Regions from separate parts of the Methylophilus sp. DMC16 genome, predicted to be linked through region 4. Evidence: predicted binding sites of a transcription regulator. Region 4 holds the regulator's gene; each other region holds the start of a gene.

Region 1 (4,664 bases), on a different contig from region 4:
ATGCAATGTTTCGTAGCTGGCATCAAACGGGCAACGCACAGGACATTGCTGGCACCAGTGTCCGCCGCCGAATTTGACGATATTCTCTTTGTTGAAGAAATAAGGTTTATGGCTAAAGCTGGCGCCTATCCATTGCCATGAGAGGTGATTGGAAGCTAGGTCACCATCCAGCAGGTTTTGTTCAAACCAGTCTGCCGCCTGGCGCCAGTCTACTTTTAACCAGTGCAATACATAGGCTGCAAACCACATGCGGGCATGGTTGTGTACGTAACCCTCTTGTCGCAGCTGACGCACAATTTCATCCATGCATACCAGCCCGGTGAATCCCTGCGCAATAAAGTCAGGCAAGGGTTGTGTGCCCAGGGCCACTTTAGGTGACTCCATGGGTTGTTTGATTGCCTCACCAAAACGGTACCAGACTTGCCTGAAGTAGTCGCGGTAGCTAAGCTCGGCAATCAATTTGACACCGCGCTTACCAGCGCTTTGGCGGACGTTGTTTACCGTCTCTTGCAAGGACAGGCAGCCATGGCGCAAGTAAGGCGAAAGCCGGGTGGCTGCGCCATCCAGATGATTCCGGGTCTGGTGATACGCATCGGCATCAATGGCCGCCAGTCGCTGCAATGCCGTGACGCGGCCGCCTTGCCAGCGGTCGTCCAAATCTGGTCCGCTGGCCTGCGGAAAGCAGGTGCGGATTTGTGCCAGCCGTTCCCGGCGGTCAGTCGCAAGCGTAAGGCGGACAGGCGGTTGAGTCATTCCCCCATTTTGACACAAGTAGTGATACCATGCGCTCAAAGATTCGTGGTCGTTTATTCATCGTGGTTTGGGGGGGCGGGTTATGCAGACAGGATGGTGGTGGTGCGGGTTGGGCCTGGTGCTGTTATGCTCAGAAATGCTACTCGGCACCTTGTACTTGTTATGGCTAGGCATTGCCGCACTGGCAATGGCAGCGCTCACCCTGTTTTGGCCTGAGATGTCATTAGCCTTGCAAGCCCTCAATTATGCCGTGCTGGCGGCACTGGCCTTGGCCATCATGCGCAAGCTGGAGAAACGCAAGCCTGACTTGCGGGTTGGACAGGCGCAGGGCGAGGAAATCGGTCGTGAAGGCGTGGTGATTGAGGCTATTTCTCCCATGCAACCGGGCAAGATCCGGTTTGCACAAGGGGTGTTGGGTAGCCGCGAATGGGTAGCTTATGCCGATACGACCATGGCTGTGCAACAAGCGGCAATCATTGTCGCCGTGGAAGGCAACAGCTTGCGTGTGGCGCCTGCCCACCACGGTTAATCGTTTTAATTATTGAGGGGAGTCGTTATGACCGAAGTCAGTGTCATTGTCATCGTACTGGTAGTGATCGCCATCGTGAAAGGGGTACGTATTGTGCCGCAGGGCGAAGAATGGGTGGTCGAGCGGCTCGGTAAATTTGCCGGCATTCTCAAGCCAGGCCTCAATGTGATCAACCCGGTATTCAGTAACGTCAGTTACAAGGTGACTACCAAAGACATCATTCTCGATGTCCCAGAGCAGGAGGTGATCACCCGTGATAACGCGGTGATTCTGGCCAATGCGGTGGCGTTTATCAAAGTGACCAATATCGAGCGTGCGGTCTATGGCATCGAAAACTTTCGTGAAGCCATGCGCAATATGGTACAAACCAGTTTGCGTTCTATCATCGGTGGCATGGACCTGAATCATGCGCTGACCTCGCGTGACCGGATCAAGGCTGAGCTTAAAGAAGCGATTGCCGATGAGGCGCTGGACTGGGGTCTCACCGTGAAAAGTGTGGAGATTCAAGACATCAAACCCTCTGCAAATATGCAGGATGCGATGGAACGTCAGGCAGCGGCCGAGCGGGAGCGTGTGGCGGTGGTGACAGAAGCCGAAGGCGCCAAGCAGTCTTTGATCTTGAATGCCGAAGCCCGCCTGGAAGCCGCGCGTAAAGACGCAGAGGCGCAAATGGTGGGGGCTCAAGCCTCAGCAGCGGCGATTAAAATGATTGCCGAGGCGGTCAAGGAAAATAATACCTCCGCCACCTTTTTGCTGGGGGACCGTTATATTCAATCAATGCAAAAAATGGCCGACTCCAACAATAGCAAAATTGTCGTGCTGCCAGGCGATGTGGTGAGCGCGGTCAAAAATCTGGTAGGCGGCAGCAAGTAAGTCGATCAGGGTTAGCGTTTAATTGCCGCCACGCGCTGGGTTTTGGCGTGGCTGGCATATTTCCTGCATCACACTGCTTAAAATCATAATATTATTGAGGATCAGCAGTGGCTATACGCGTCGCTTTACATCACCGCACCCGCTATCAATTTGACCGCCTGGTCAATCTTTCGCCACACGAAGTCCGCCTCAAGCCCGCTGCCCACGCGCGCACGCCGATTTTGTCGTATTCGCTGACGGTTAATCCTGAACAGCATTTTATCAATTGGCAGCAAGACCCCTACGGCAACTACATTGCCCGTTACGTATTCCCCGAAATGGTGCGTGAGCTCGACTTTACGGTCGATTTGGTGGCAGATATGACCGTCATCAATCCATTTGATTTTTTTGTCGAGAAATATGCCGAGCATTACCCCTTTAACTATACCGCGCAGCAGGCGTTCGAGCTGACCGCCTATTTGCAGCCCGATCCGGTCGGGCCCTTGTTGCAGGCGTGGATGACGGAAATGCGGCAAGCCGTGATCAAACCCGAAGTCGGCATTGTCGACTTTCTGGTGGCCGTCAATCAGCGTTTGCAGGCTGAAATCGGCTATACCGTGCGCATGGAGCCGGGCATACAAACCCCGGAAGAGTCTCTACAGAAGCGCACAGGGTCTTGCCGGGACTCCGCCTGGTTGCTGGTGCAAATCATGCGCCACCTGGGCTTGGCCGCGCGCTTTGTTTCCGGCTACCTGATTCAGCTCAAGGCCGACGTTGCGGCGCTGGATGGCCCCAGTGGCACCGACAAGGATTTTACCGATTTGCATGCCTGGACCGAGGTGTTTATTCCCGGCGCAGGATGGGTTGGGTTAGATCCTACCTCTGGACTGATGGCCGGAGAGGGGCATATTCCGTTGGCGTGTACGGCGATTCCTTCCTCGGCAGCGCCAGTGACTGGCTTTACCGATATCGCCGAGGTCACGTTCACGCATGAGATGACAGTAACGCGCATTCACGAAGACCCGCGCGTGACCAAGCCTTACAGCGAAGCGGACTGGCAGGCCATCCTCAAGCTGGGTGACAAGGTGGATGTTGAGCTCAAGAAGCACGATGTGCGGCTGACGCAAGGCGGCGAACCGACTTTTGTGTCGATTGATGATATGGATGGCGCACAATGGAACACTCTTGCACTGGGAGATCACAAGCGCCAGCTGGCCGGTGACCTGGCTTTGCGTCTGAAAGCGCACTTTGCCCCGGATGGCTTTTTGCATTATGGCCAGGGCAAGTGGTATCCCGGTGAGCCTTTGCCGCGCTGGGCCATCAATATTTACTGGCGCCCGGATGGCAAGCCGGTGTGGCGCGATGCCAGCCTGTTTTCAGCCGAAGGTCATAATGACGGCTATGGCGTAGCGCAGGCAGAAGCTTTTTCCCGGCATCTGGCCGACATGTTGGGCTTTCCCAAAGCTTGTGTGATTGCCGCATATGAAGATGTGATGAGTCTCGCGCAACAAGAGCAGCAGTTACCGGTGAATCTCGATCCGCTCAAGCTGGATTTGCAGGATGCGACAGAGCGCAAACGGCTGGCAGATTTGCTCAACCAGGGCTTGGGGCAAGTGGTTGGTTATGTTATGCCGCTCAAGCCGGACGAGAGCCAGTCTGCCGGGGCATGGCTGACCAGCAAGTGGCCGTTGCGCCGCGAACATTTGTATCTGCTGGGTGGTGACTCGCCCATGGGCTTGCGCTTGCCCTTGTCCTCGCTGCCATGGCAGTTGCCTGCAGAGATGGAGCCAGAATTTCCCCTGGACCCGTTTGAGCCACAGGCAGCGTTGGCGACCGCCAAATCACCCACGGTGCGGATCAAGCACAAAACAGTGCAGCCGCTGGCCCGGGAAGTGGTCCATACCGCGTTATGCGTACAGGTGCGCAATGGCCGACTGTATGTGTTTATGCCGCCAGTGAGTCGACTGGAAGACTATCTGGATTTACTAAGTGCCATTGAGCAAACTACGGCCGATTTGAAACTCAAGCTGTGGCTGGAAGGGTATCCCCCGCCGCGCGACAGCAGGCTCAAGTTGCTCAGCGTGACGCCGGACCCCGGCGTCATCGAAGTGAATATCCACCCGGCGAAAACCTGGAAAGAGCTGGTGACAAACATCAACGTCTTGTACGACGAGGCGCGTCTGTGTCGGCTCGGCACTGAGAAATTCATGCTGGACGGCCGCCACACCGGCACCGGTGGCGGTAACCATGTCACGCTGGGTGGGGAAACGCCGGCGGATAGCCCCATGTTGCGGCGCCCGGATGTATTACGTAGCCTGATTACCTACTGGCAAAATCACCCCGCCTTGTCTTATCTGTTTTCAGGGACCTTTATTGGCCCGACCAGTCAGGCACCGCGCGTGGATGAGGCCAGAGATGACAATTTGTATGAGTTGGCGATTGCTTTTCAGCAGATGGAACAAGCCTTACCCGCAGGCAAAGAAAGCGAGCAGCCGTGGCTGGTTGACCGGCTACTGCGCAATTTGCTGGT
Region 2 (4,664 bases), on a different contig from region 4:
GGGCTTCTGCACATTCACGCGTGCAGCCAGACACCCCAAACTTGATTTTGTGCGGCGCACGCAGGCCTTTGTAACGGTTTTCCAGCTGCACGGCCAGGCCAACGCTGTCATCCACGCCATAGCGGCACCAGGTGGAGCCGACGCAGCTTTTGACCGTACGCAACGATTTGCCGTAGGCATGGCCAGATTCAAAGCCAGCCGCGATCAACTCTTCCCAGATATTGGGTAATTGCTCAACGCGGGCACCAAACATGTCCACGCGTGCGCCACCAGTGACTTTGGTATACAAGCCATATTTTTTCGCAATCTGGCCGATGGCGATCAGGCCATCTGGCGTGACTTCGCCGCCCGGCATGCGTGGCACCACCGAGTAGCTGCCGTCTTTCTGGATGTTACCCAAGAAGTAGTCATTGGAATCCTGCAAGGACGCCAGGTCTTTTTTCAGGATAAATTCGTTCCAGCATGAGGCAAGAATGCTGGCGGCGGTTGGTTTGCAGATATCGCAGCCCAGGCCTTGGCCGTGTTTATGCAGTAACTCGTCAAAGGTTTTGATCTGGCCCACACGCACCAGGTGGTAAAGCTCCTGGCGCGAATACGGGAAGTGTTCGCACAGGTGATTGTTGACGGTCATGCCCAGCTTCACCATCTGCGCTTTCATCACCTGCGTCACCAACGGCACGCAGCCACCACAGGCGGTACCGGCTTTGGTACAGGACTTGATGGCGCCTATACTGCAATTGCCAGCCGCTACCGCTTCACCAATCGCGCCTTTGCTGACATTATTGCAAGAACACAGTACCGCGGTATCCGGCAGGGCATCCACGCCCAGGCCAGGTTTTTCCTTGCCATCACTGGCTGGCAGAATCAGGAATTCAGGATTTTCCGGCAGCGGCATTTCGTTGATGGTCATCTGTTGCAGCGTGCCGTATTCATCGGCATTGCCAATCAGCACGGCGCCCAGCAGTTTTTTGCCATCTTCGCTGACGACGATTTTTTTGTAGATATTGCGTACTTCATCGGTGTACTGGTAGCTGCGGCAGCCATGGCTTTTGCCATGGGCATCGCCCACGCTGGCGACATCCACACCCATCAGTTTGAGCTTGGTGCTCATGTCTGCGCCCTGGAAAGTGGTCGATGTTTCACCCAGCAGGTGCGCGCAGGCAGTGCGGGCCATGTCATAGCCAGGCGCGACCAGGCCGAACATCTCGTCGTTCCAGCTGGCGCATTCGCCGATGGCGTAGATATTGTGGTCACTGGAGCGGGAGAAGTTATCAATGGCGATACCGCCACGGGCACCGATGGCCAGGCCGGATTCACGTGCCAGTTCATCGCGTGGACGGATACCGGCAGAGAATACGATCATGTCGGTTTCCAGCCAGGTGTCATCAAAGAACACCATACGGTGACGTGCTGTCGCACCATCGACAATCGCCGTGGTATTGCGGCTGGTGTGCACGTGTACACCCAGCTCCTCAATTTTGCTGCGCAGCACTTTGCCGCCTGCTTCGTCTACTTGCACCGCCATCAAACGGGGCGCAAATTCAACCACATGGGTTTCCAGGCCCATGTCTTTCAATGCCTTGGCGCATTCCAGGCCCAGTAGGCCACCGCCAACGACGACACCGCTCTTGGCGGTTTTGCCTGCTGCCGTCATGGCTTCGAGATCTTCAATGGTTCGGTAGACAAAACAGTTTTCACGGTCACGCCCGGTGACAGCAGGGACAAATGGATAAGAGCCTGTCGCCAGTACCAGCTTGTCGTAGGCCAAGATCGTGTCGTCTGTCAGTGTCACGGTATGCTGGTGGCGGTCAATCTGGCTGACGCGTGCATTCAGGCGCAACGTCAGGCCCGGCCGGTCATAAAACCCAGGCTCGACTAGCGACAGGTCTTCCGCCGTGCTGCCCGAGAAAAAACTGGAGAGGTGCACGCGGTCATAAGCCGGGCGTGGTTCTTCGCCCAGCACGGTGACTTGCAGGTTAGCCGCGGCCAGGTCAGGGTGGCGTTTCACCAGTTCTTGCACAAAGTAATGTCCCACCATGCCGTTGCCGACGACGAGGATGCGTGTGTGTTGATTCATCTTGTATTCCTAATCAGATGCAAGCAGGCAGTGTCACGATGTTTTTCATGTCAGTTGCGAGCATTGCGTTATCAAACTCAAAGCCTAAAAACAAAAACGGCGTCCATAGCCTATGCCGCGATTGCACATTGCAATACTGCGAAACAAGCTATGGACGCCGTTGTCCAGTATGAGATTTGCCGACGATGGAAAATCTCTGATTTAAAAATGGCATGACAAAACGCCACTTTGTGATAAAAAAAGCAATTGGCATGCCAACCGCCAGGATGGGGGCGCAGATGAATCAGGATTTATGCTAAGTCATTGTTCCTGATGTGTTTTATCTGCGATATTGCGCGTATGTTTGAGCTTGCGGGCACCGCGCGATCCATCTGCCATTGGTCTGGTGCACGCTAATGAGGCATGTGCACAGGATTGCACCATCCTTGGCGCAATCCTGTGCCGACAGGCGATCAAATGCATTCAGGTGCGCGCGTGATGTCCTTATCCCGCATGGGTTTTGCCATGCAGTTTGACCAGCCGCTTGAGTTCCGGCACGCAGGAGCCGCAACTGGTGCCACATTTCAGCTTGGCTTGCAGCGTCGGTAAATCTGCTCCCTGCTGGCAGGTTTCGATAATCTCGTTTTCTGAGACATCCAGGCAGTTACAGACGATCTTGCCGCGTGATTTTTGTCCAGTGGGGGGCGCCGCTAGCGGCGCCAGTGCCCATTTGCGCAATTCGTCGGTGAACTGGCCTTCGAGCATGACTTGCTTGAGCCAGTCTGCGGCCAGCATTTCACCAATCAGGCGCACCGCGCTGACCTGGCCTTGCTCGACCAGAATGCGTTTACTGATGCCGCGTTTGACATCATCCAGCCGTAGCATGGGCGCATCTTCGACCATGCCAAGCAACTGATCCAGCCGGGCGATCAGCTGGCTATCCGGGGCAGCGTGGTGCGACGCGCGCAGAATCAGCATGCCGTTGCCACGGCCATACAGTCCCACGGTGGCGTAATCAAAGGCCACCAATAGCGTGCGGATGTTGGCGAGCAAGTGCAGGTCGTTGCAGCTGCGCATCACCGTCATTTGCCAGGGCAAGCTCAACTTTTCGATCTTGACCGCCGTGTGCTTGAGTTCCGGTTGCTTGGAGGTTTTATCAAAAGCCGGTGGCATCAACACATTCACGCCCAAGCCGTGCATAAACTGGCTGCCCCAGTGCATGGGGATAAACAGCTCGGCCGGTTTGACTTCGTCTGATTGCTGCACCTTGATGATTAACTCACCGCGCTTGTTACTCAGTTTAACAATGTCGCCCTCACTGATCTGGCGTCGTTGCATGTCATCGGCATGCATGGAGACCACTGGCTCTTCGACATGGTTATAGAGCTGCGCCAGCGTGCCGGTGCGGCTCATGCCATGCCATTGGTCGCGCAGGCGGCCGGTCAGCAGGCGGAAGGGATGGCGCGCGTCCGGCTTGTCGGCGGTCGGCTTGTACACCGCGCTGACAAAATGCGCCTTACCGCCCGGTTTCTGGAACACGCCATCGGTGTACAAGCGGGCTTCGCCCTGGCTGGCGCCCGATTTAAACGGCCATTGTTGCGGGCCCCGGGTTTCCAGAATCTGGTAACTCAAGCCTGTGATATCAAGGTCGCGGCCACGCGTGCTTTCACGGTGCTCGTTAAAAATGGTTTCGGTATTCGGGTAGTTAAACAGGGTGTCTGGTTTACCCAGTTTTTGTGCCAAACGGTGGGCAAAGTCGACCACAGCCTCCCAGTCATGACGGGCTTCACCCGGCTTGGGGGCGGCTGGCTGCACGCGCGTGATGCGGCGCTCCGAATTGGTGACTGTGCCTTCTTTTTCGCCCCAGGTCGAGGCAGGCAGAAACACATCGGCGTAGATATTGCTATCGGTATTGTTAAACGCATCTTGCAACACGACCAGCTCAGCCTGTTGCAGGGAGGCCAACACATTATTGAGGTCTGGCATCGAGTGTGCGGGGTTGGTGCAGGCAATCCAGATCGCCTTGATCTCGCCGCTTTTAACCGCCTCAAACATCTCTACCGCGGTTTTGCCCGGGGTGGCCGGGACGTCGGGCACGCCCCACAAGCGCGCGACTTCTGCACGGTGTTCGGCATTGGCCAGGTCGCGGTGGCCCGACAGCAGGTTGGCCATGCCGCCGACTTCGCGGCCGCCCATAGCGTTGGGTTGACCGGTCAGCGAGAACGGGCCTGCGCCGGGCTTGCCGATCTGGCCGGTGGCCAGGTGCAGGTTGATCAGCGCGGCATTTTTTTCAGTGCCATGGATGGACTGGTTCAGCCCCATGCAATACATGGACAAGGTCGGGCCCGCACCAAACCACTTGGCGGCCTGAATGATATCGGCCTCAGGCACGCCACAAATATCGGCTACCATCTTGGGGGTGTATTCGCGCACGGTTTCCTTGAGCGCTTCAAAGCCTTCGGTATGGTTGCGGATATAAGCCATATCGAGCAGGCCTTCCCACAGCATCACATGCAACAGGCCGTTAAACAGCGCCACGTCGGTGCCGGGCAAGATCGCCAGGTGCAAGTCTGCCAGTTGTGAGGTGTCGGTGCGGCGCGGGTCTACC
Region 3 (4,664 bases), on a different contig from region 4:
ACCTGATTATGGTGGCAATGCTGATAGGCGGCACGTACCAGCGTGTCTTCCACATAGTCATAAAGCTGCGCTTTGCCCGTTTCAAACAACTGCTGTAGCGACGCTTCCAGCGAGTCAGTATCTGCTTCGCTGGGCAAGGCCTGCAGTGTTGCTTTAGGTCGGTGTAGCGAGATCGAGGACAAATGTAAATCCTCACTGCGCACCACATTGTTGCGGCAAATCAGCAAGGAGTGATGAATCACATTTTCGAGTTCGCGGATATTCCCTGGCCAGCTATGTTGCAATAATTTTTGCTTGGCCGAGTCATCGAGGCGGATGGTGGCGTAGCCCAACCGCCGTGTATATTCGCCAACAAAATAATCTGCCAGTGGCAAAATATCGCCGGGCCGGTTGCGCAGGGTTGGCAGCTCCAGGTGCGCAACGCGTAAACGGTAGAATAAATCCTCCCTGAAGTTACCAGCCAGCACGGCCTCCTCCAGGCGTACGTTGGTCGCTGCAATCAGCCGCACGTCAATCGGGGTTGGTTTGCGCGCGCCTAGCCGTACGACCTCACGCTCTTGTAGTACACGTAACAGTTTCACCTGGAGACTCAGCGGCAAATCACCGATCTCATCCAGAAACAGCGTGCCGCCATTGGCCTCTTCAAACCAGCCGGCTTTGGCGGTGACCGCCCCGGTAAACGCGCCTTTTTCATGGCCGAACAATTCACTTTCGACCAGTGTTTCCGAGAACGCGCCGCAATTCACCGCGACAAATGGTTTGGATTTACGGTAGCTCAAGGCATGCACATGGCGGGCAATCAACTCCTTGCCCGTGCCAGTTTCGCCAATGATCAAGACGTTGGCGTCACTGGGGGCAATTTGCTTGATGCGATTAAGCAAGGCGATCGACTTCGGATCTTCAAACACCTGCGCGGTCGCTCGAATCGATGTCGACATGGCCCGCGAGTTCGGCATGGTTAACAGACGCTGTTGCTCAAACTGCGTGTCGTGTTCAGTCGCATAAAAATCGTTTGCTAATAGATTTGCCATCGTGAGGATCTCACTGTCTTTCCATAGAGTTAAGCCCAGATACAGTAATCCAGGCTGCAATTTCGTGCCAATAAGTAATGGCGCTATTCATATTCTTTAAAGTTATAAATAAATCTCTCATTAGAAATAATGATTTAATTACCCGTCTGAATTAGCAGAATGCATGCCAATCAGGCCGAGGTCGTGCTACCGCAGGCATGAGATGACGGGTTAAAACAATAAATGCCATCAAATCATGGGGTTAAGAAAAGGAGGACTTGTGGTTGCTTATTGCTGCGTGAGGTATGCAAATGGCACTGCTCTACATCCGCCTGCTGAAATCGATGCAGGGTGCTGCAAACGCAGCAGCACTGCTGAACAAGTTGCTGATTTTGCAGCAATCAAAAAAATAATTTTTTTAAGTGATTGAATTAAAAGTCTTTTATTTGTGGCATGGACTTTGCACTTTTCAAGCTGTTATTTCTTTTGAATGGGTTGTAAAGGGTAGTCGATGCAAATATTCTGGTTTTTACCCACGCATGGCGATCAACGGTATCTTGGCAGCAGCCAGGGCGCCAGACCAGCCACGTTTTCTTATCTGAAACAGATTGCCCAGGCGGCTGACCGGCTGGGTTATGGCGGTGTGCTGGTGCCGTCTGGCCGCTCTTGCGAAGATGCCTGGGTCATTTCTTCGGCGCTGATCAATGAAACCAGCCAGCTCAAGTTTTTAGTCGCCACGCGCCCAGGGTTTATTTCACCGGTGGTGTCAGCGCGCATGGCCTCGACGCTGGACCGTATCTCGGGCGGCCGGCTGCTGATTAATGTGGTGGCGGGCGGTGACCCGGCCGAACAGCAGGCCGAGGGCAGCTTTCTCGATCATGATGCGCGGTATGCGGAGGCTGAGGAGTTCTTGTCTATCTGGCGTTCGGTGCTGAGCGAGCAGCGCGTGGATTTTGAAGGCGATTATTTACGCGTGAAGGGGGCCAGCTTGCCAACCGGTAGCTTGCAGAAACCTTATCCGCCACTGTTTATTGGCGGTGCTTCCGAGGCCGCCATCAAACTCAGCAGCGAGCATATTGATGTGCATTTAACCTGGGGTGAACCGCCTGCCGCCGTGGCCGAAAAAATCAAAGTCATCCGCGCGGCTGCGGCAGCCAAAGGCCGCCATATCCGGTTTGGCATCCGCTTGCATGTGATTGTGCGTGAAACCAGCGAGCAAGCCTGGCAAGCCGCAGACACGCTCATTTCGCAGGTCACCGATGACACGATCGCAGCAGCACAGGCCGCAGTGGCCAATTTTGATTCTGTGGCACAAAAACGCATGACGGCTTTGCATCATGGTCGTCGTGACCAGCTCGAAGTCTCGCCTAATCTTTGGGCTGGTGTGGGCCTGGTGCGCGGCGGCGCGGGGACTGCGCTGGTGGGCAATCCGCAAGAAGTGGCTGACCGCATTAAAGAGTATCAGGCGCTGGGCATTGATTATTTTATTTTCTCAGGCTACCCACATCTGGAGGAGGCTTACCGTGTCGCTGAATTATTGTTCCCGCTTTTGCCGCTCCAGCAACAGGCCCCACATGAGGTTAGCATTACGACCAATCTCACCGGCCCGTTTGGCGCAGCCCAATCTGTTAAGCATGCTGCGTAGGGGGGAAGATGACATTGGCTCTGAATTTACGCCCGCCCGCCGCTGAAGCGGGGCATGGCATTTTGTTTCACGGCACACCGCAACAGCGCGCCGATCAACTTTGCGACTATCTGGCACTCACCGCGGTTGAACGCGATGTCGCAGGAGGGACGCCCTATGCGCAGCGGCAGGCGGTAAGGGATAGCGGCTTGCTCAGTTTGTGGCTACCGCAACAGGCCGGGGGCTTGGGCGCCAGCTGGGCGCAGACCTACCGCATCATCCGCCAGATTGCCCGCGTCGACAGCTCAATTGCACAGGTGTTTGCGTTCCAGTTTTTGATGCTGGCGTCTATCCGTTTATATGGCAGCGAGACGCAGTGGCAGCATTATTTCAAGCTCACTGCGCACCAGAACCTGTGGTGGGGCAATGCCCTCAATCCGCTGGACCAGCGTACGGTGGCACGTAAGGTAGACGGCGGCTATGTGTTTCACGGGCAAAAAAGTTTTTGCTCCGGCTCCATGGATTCTGACTTCCTGATCGTGTCTGCCATAGAAGAAGGCAGCGGCAAATTTCTGGTGGCTGCGGTGCCGACCAGTCGCGCAGGGATTACGCTCAAGGGTGATTGGGACAACATCGGCCAGCGCCAGACCGACAGTGGCAGTGCAGAATTTAACCAGCTCCATGTGGAAGACCATGAGTTGCTCATGCAGCCTGGTCCGCTCAGTTCGTCGTTTGCCGGTCTGCGTTCGTTGGTGGCCCAGCTGATTTTTACCAATATCTACCTGGGTATTGCCGAAGGGGCGCTGGCCGAGGGTGCCAAATATACCCGTGGCAGCAGCCGGGTCTGGTCTGCTTCGTTGGCAAACAGTGTGTATGAGGATCCTTATACCTTGCTGCATTACGGCGAGTTTTGGGCAGGATTACATGCATCATCGGTGCTGGCCGACCATGCTGCCGAATTGCTCGATGCGGCCTGGCAGCAAGGACTGTCACTCGATGACGCACAACGCGGAGAAGTGGCGCTGGCCGTGTTTTCGGCCAAAGTGCAGGCGACCCGTGCCGGGCTGGATGTGACCACGCGTATTTTTGAGGTGGCGGGTGCCCGTGCCACCACCGCCAAGCTGCGCATGGACCGTTTCTGGCGGAATTTGCGAGTGTATACCTTGCATGACCCGGTGGATTACAAATTCAAGGAGTTAGGCGAGTGGGTGCTGAATGGGCAGTATCCCACCCCTAGCTTTTACTCATAGGAAACACATGATCCATAGCTAGGCGGGCGAATAACGGCGTTGCGCGGTACTCAAAATCCCCATGTACGCCATGTACATTCCGGTTTCTGCGTGTCGTGCGCCTTGGTCTTCATCCCGCTCACTCATTGCTTAAGTGTTTCCATCACTAAAGAATAGATATGAAACAAAAAATTATTGATTTACGTAACCGTCCTGCGTTTTTGCATGACTTTTTTGGTGCCACGCCCAACACGCCTGCCTATGAGACGGCTAAATGGCTGAATCAGCGCGTGGGTTCGCTGGAGCCCGAGCATTTTCGACGTTCGTACACTGTTGAGGGCTATCTGCAGGAAATAGACGACGCCGGCATAGACCTCGCAGTGGTGGTCGGCCGTGAAACGCCAGACCTCACCATTGATGACCAGCAGATTGCCGATCTGGTCAAACATAGCAAAAAGTTGGTCGGCTTGGGCTCGGTGGATATTGAAAGTCGCGGTGTAGACAGCACCTTGGCCGCGATTGAAAAAGCCATACACCATTATGGCTTTAAAGCCATCAATATTGAGCCGGGCTTTGGCAAGCCTGCGCGGCAGGTGGATGATCCGCTGTTTGACCCGGTGTATGACGCGTGCCAGCAGTATGGCGTGCCGGTGTGCGTGATGTCGGGTCCGACCACACCGGATCTCGACTATGCGCACCCGAATGCGGTGGCACGGCTGGCGCGCAAATATCCCCAATTGAACATTATTTGTTTTCACGGCTATTACCCGTTTGTGAACGAGATTGTCGGTGCCGCCTTCC
Region 4 (4,664 bases):
TTTGAGACGGTGCCATCAGTGCGCATCGTTGTATTTGACGGATACCCGCATGACCGATACCAAACAACCCTCATCTGAAGTGCCAGCATTGAGCCCAGAAATTGCCAAGGCGTTGGCCATTATCAAGCGTGGCGCAGATGAGTTACTGATCGAGCAGGAGCTGGTCGAGAAACTGAAAACAGGCAAGCCGTTACGTGTGAAAGCAGGCTTTGACCCTACCGCGCCCGACTTGCACCTGGGTCATACCGTCCTCATTAATAAATTGCGCCAGTTGCAGGATCTGGGCCATCAGATTTTATTCCTGATCGGTGACTTTACCGGCATGATTGGTGACCCAACGGGCAAAAGCGCCACCCGTCCACCCTTAACCGTGGAGCAGGTCAAGGCCAACGCCGATACCTATGCCGCACAAGTCTTCAAAATACTGGATCCCACCAAAACCGAGATTGTTTTTAACTCCAACTGGTTAAGTGAACTCGGTGCGGCGGGGATGATCAAGCTGGCTGCCAGCCATACCGTGGCCCGCATGCTGGAGCGGGATGACTTCTCCAAACGCTTCAAGGGTAATCAACCGATTGCGATTCACGAGTTTCTGTACCCGTTACTGCAAGGATATGATTCGGTGGCCCTGCAAGCGGATCTTGAGCTCGGTGGTACCGACCAGAAGTTTAACCTGCTCATGGGGCGTGAGTTGCAAAAGCAGGCCGGCCAGTCGCAGCAATGTGTGCTGATGATGCCGTTGCTGGAAGGGTTGGATGGCGTCAATAAAATGTCTAAATCACTCGGGAACTACATTGGCATTAGCGAGGCGCCAGAGACTATTTTTGCCAAGATCATGTCGATTTCAGATGAACTGATGTGGCGCTATATTGATTTGCTGTCTTTTGCGACGCTGGAAAACATTGCCGAATGGAAGGCGCAAGTCGCCAGTGGCGCAAACCCCCGCAATATCAAGGTCGGCTTCGCGCAGGAAATTGTGGCGCGTTTCCATGGTCAAGCCGCGGCTGAAAAAGCCTTGCAGGACTTCCAGACCCGTGCCAAAGGCGGCATCCCGGATGACGTGCCCGAAGTTGAAGTGACCATTGAAGGCGAGAGCATCGGCATTAGCCAATTGTTAAAACAGGCGGGCCTGGTTGAAAGCACCAGTGAAGCCATGCGCGCAGTGCAGCAAGGCGGCGTCAAGCTCGACAGCGTCAAGGTGGATGATAAGAATCTGCCTTTGACAAAAGGCGTGACAGTGATCGCACAGGTGGGCAAACGTAAATTTGCCAAGATCACAATCAGGTGATTTGAGCTGAGAAACAAAAAAGGCCGCATCTGCGGCCTTTTTTGTTTAGAGCGTTTTGCGCAAGTTCGCGGGAGGAATATTCAGGGACTCGCGATATTTGGCTATGGTACGGCGGGCAACGACGATGCCTTGTTGTGCCAGTGTGTCGGTGATCTGGTTGTCCGACAAAGGCTTTTTCGGGTTTTCTTCGGCCACCATTTGCTTGATCAAGGCGCGGATGGCGGTGGCAGAGCAGGAGCCGCCTGCATCTGTGGCCACTGAGCTGCCAAAGAAGTATTTGAGTTCATAGACGCCACGCGGTGTGAGCATATACTTATGCGTGGTGACGCGGGAAACTGTGCTTTCATGCAAGTCGAGTTCTTCGGCGATTTCACGCAGTACCAGTGGCCGCATGGCAATTTCACCATGTTCAAAGAAGTTGCGCTGGCGATCTACAATGGCTTGTGACACGCGCAAAATGGTCGAGAAGCGCTGCTGGATATTTTTAATCATCCACTTGGCTTCCTGCATCTGGCTTTGCAGGTATTGGCCTGAACTCTCGCGGTTGCGCTTGAGGATGTCCGCATACATCTGGTTGATGCGCAGTTTGGGGATCACGCCATCATTTAAGGAGGCGACCCAAATACCCTTGATCTTTTTAACCACCACATCGTGCTGGATAAAGTGATCGTGACTAAAGCTGGAAAACTCGCTGCCGGGTCTGGGGTTTTGCTGGCGGATCAGGTGCTGCGCCGCCTTGAGTACCGCTTCATCGCAACCAAGCACCTTGCGCAGTTTGACAAAGTCTTTGTTGGCCAGCAGCGCCAGGTGGTCTTTGGCAATGGCAATGGCGGTTTGCAAGTGTGGCGTTTCTTGCGGCAAACGCGTCAGTTGCAAGAGCAGGCACTCGCGTAAATCGCGCGCACCAACGCCTACAGGGTCCAGGTTCTGGATCAGTTTGAGTGCGGTTTCCAGTTCCAGCAGCTCGACCTCAAGTTCGAGTGGCAAGTGCTCCACAATCTCCTGCAGATCTTGCTCCAGATAGCCATCATCAGTGATGCTATCCAGTAGCAGTTTGACCAGGCTCATGTCACGTTGCGATAAATGTGCCAGTTGTATCTGATCAATCAGATGCTCGCGCAAACTGATGCTGGTGGTTTCCTGTCTGGAAAAGTCACTGTCTTCGTCTTCCTGATGATTGCGTCCGGCTTCGTCCCAGTTGCTGGTGCTGCCAAACTCTTCATAATCATCTTCAAACTCTGGCGGCGTGAATTCCTCGTTTAAATTGGGCAGGTCGCTCTCGCTCCCGCCCAGCTCATCGTGCAAGTCTTCACGCAGACTTTCTGCCGGTGCGGTGATCTCTTGCTGCGTTGCCATGTCAAACGAGCTGGCATCTGTCGGCTCAGCTTCTACAGTGGGGGGAGGCGGTGTGTTATCTTCAAACTCGCCTTCTTCACCGTCTGACATTTCCAGTAACGGGTTTTCCTGCAGGATGGTTTCCAGTTCCTGGTTCAGTTCCAGCGTGGAAAGTTGCAGCAAACGGATCGATTGCTGCAGCTGCGGCGTCAGCGCCAGATTTTGCGAAATACGTAATTGCAGGTTCTGTTTCATGACGGATTACAGCCTAAAATTCTTGCCCAGATACACTTCACGCACACCTTCGTTCTGAATGATTTCATCGGGCGTGCCTGCTGCAAACACAGCGCCTTCATTGACAATATAAGCGCGGTCACAGATGTCCAGCGTTTCGCGCACATTGTGGTCGGTGATTAAAATACCAATATTCTGACTGCTCAGGTAGCGGATGATTTTCTGGATTTCGATCACCGCAATCGGATCAATCCCGGCGAACGGTTCATCCAGCAAAATAAATTTAGGGTCTGTGGCCAGGCAGCGCGCAATTTCAACGCGTCGACGTTCGCCGCCAGACAAGCTGACGGCCTGACTGTTGCGGATGTGCTGGATATGCAATTGATCCAGCAAGGACTCAAGCCTCGCCTCACGCTGCTCTTCCGTATAGGGACGGGTTTCAAGAATGGCGAGGATGTTGTCGGTTACGCTGAGCTTGCGGAAAATGGATGCTTCTTGGGGCAGATAAGCCAGGCCCATGCGCGCGCGCTCATGCATGGGCGCGCGGCTCACGTCGGCGCCATTCAGCGTAATGTTGCCTTCATCCAGTGCAACCAACCCGACAATCATGTAAAAGCTGGTGGTTTTGCCTGCCCCGTTGGGACCCAGCAAGCCGATCACTTCGCCACTGCGTAACTCAAGCGTCGTGTTTTTGACCACGGTACGGCCCTGATAGGTTTTTTTCAGGCGGTTAACCTGCAAATGGTTCTGATCTGCTGCCATGGTTTCCATCTTTATGCTTACTCTTTGCCTTGCTCACCAGTGTTTTCGGCAGGGGCAGGTTCGACCTTGAGTTGCAAGGAGCGATTCATCCGTAACCCCTGTTGAGAGGTTGGCTTGTTGTCAATGACAGGTGGTGTGGTTTTATTTTTAGGCTGTATGGTGGCCTTGACGCGGCTGCCAGCCGTCCCGTTCGGGTTGGCTTTGGTGCCGCCAATCACCTCGGCATACTCGGCGTTGGCGTCGTAGCTGATGTAGTCCCCGGTCACGATGTCTTCACCACGTTTAACCCAGGCATTGGTATACAGTTGCACTTTATCCATGCGGGCGTTGTATTCGATACGTTGACCACTGCCTTGCATCCACTCGTCTTTACCGGTACGTTTTTGCTTGAATGTGGTGGGGTTGCCGGTACAGGTGCTATGTTGAAAGCCGTCCTGATCCTCGCGTACGATCATTTTGTCCGCCTTGATTTGCAAAGTGCCCTGATTAAGAATCACGTTGCCCGTGTAGATACTGATTTTTTTAGCATCGTTCACGGTCACGGTATCCGCTTCAAGCTCTATCGGTTGATCTCGGTCAGATTCTTCGGCCAGCACACTCAGCGGCATGGACAATAGCGCCCATACGCTCATGCAGATCGCTAAAAATAAGGGCTTGTGCGTGTTCAACTCATTTCTCCATAATCAACGGTCATTGGCGTTCTGTGTTTGACGCCTGGGCCGGGCTTGCCAAATTGCTGGCGACGGGTGGACGCTCATAATGCACATGCACCCGGTTAAACAATTGCATGGTATCAGCCCGGTTATCAAAACGCATGCCCGTGCCTGTAATCACTGTCGCCGGTTTTTGGCGGATGATCACCGACTGGTCTGTGTGTGCCACCTCGGTATCCGGCTCCAGCCAAAGCCGCTCGGTTTGCATTTGTGTTTCTGGCTTGGTGGCAGAGGCTTGGCGGATCACCTTGACCTGATTGCTAAACTCCACCAGTTTACCATTGGCAGAAACACGTCCATGCTGACCATAAATTTGCGTGTAAGGCTTGTTC

What was found. The regulator sigma-54, encoded in region 4, starts transcription at its own class of promoters, with help from an activator protein. The targets are predictions, from matches to a motif close to TGGCACNNTTCCTGCT.
Region 1: ACT53D_RS10145 (transglutaminase family protein) is a predicted target of sigma-54. The motif match lies at 2,208-2,223, and genes of this name have one in related genera.
Region 2: nirB (nitrite reductase large subunit NirB) is a predicted target of sigma-54. The motif match lies at 2,360-2,375, and genes of this name have one in related genera.
Region 3: ssuD (FMNH2-dependent alkanesulfonate monooxygenase) is a predicted target of sigma-54. The motif match lies at 1,471-1,486, and genes of this name have one in related genera.

Annotation. Positions count from the first base shown of each region.
Region 1 covers NZ_JBQUZC010000002.1:414,348-419,011, reverse strand. The annotation lists gene ACT53D_RS10160 (FAD-binding domain-containing protein) at 1-753, opposite strand, end outside; gene ACT53D_RS10155 (NfeD family protein) at 836-1,282, shown strand; gene ACT53D_RS10150 (SPFH domain-containing protein) at 1,310-2,155, shown strand; gene ACT53D_RS10145 (transglutaminase family protein) at 2,263-4,664, shown strand, end outside.
Region 2 covers NZ_JBQUZC010000001.1:1,519,540-1,524,203, reverse strand. The annotation lists gene nirB (nitrite reductase large subunit NirB) at 1-2,077, opposite strand, end outside; gene ACT53D_RS07100 (nitrate reductase) at 2,561-4,664, opposite strand, start outside.
Region 3 covers NZ_JBQUZC010000004.1:7,997-12,660, forward strand. The annotation lists gene ACT53D_RS14135 (sigma-54 interaction domain-containing protein) at 1-956, opposite strand, end outside; gene ssuD (FMNH2-dependent alkanesulfonate monooxygenase) at 1,522-2,655, shown strand; gene ACT53D_RS14145 (acyl-CoA dehydrogenase family protein) at 2,664-3,884, shown strand; gene ACT53D_RS14150 (amidohydrolase family protein) at 4,043-4,664, shown strand, end outside.
Region 4 covers NZ_JBQUZC010000003.1:87,440-92,103, forward strand. The annotation lists gene tyrS (tyrosine--tRNA ligase) at 50-1,288, shown strand; gene ACT53D_RS11870 (RNA polymerase factor sigma-54) at 1,334-2,878, opposite strand; gene lptB (LPS export ABC transporter ATP-binding protein) at 2,885-3,628, opposite strand; gene lptA (lipopolysaccharide transport periplasmic protein LptA) at 3,637-4,251, opposite strand; gene lptC (LPS export ABC transporter periplasmic protein LptC) at 4,310-4,664, opposite strand, start outside.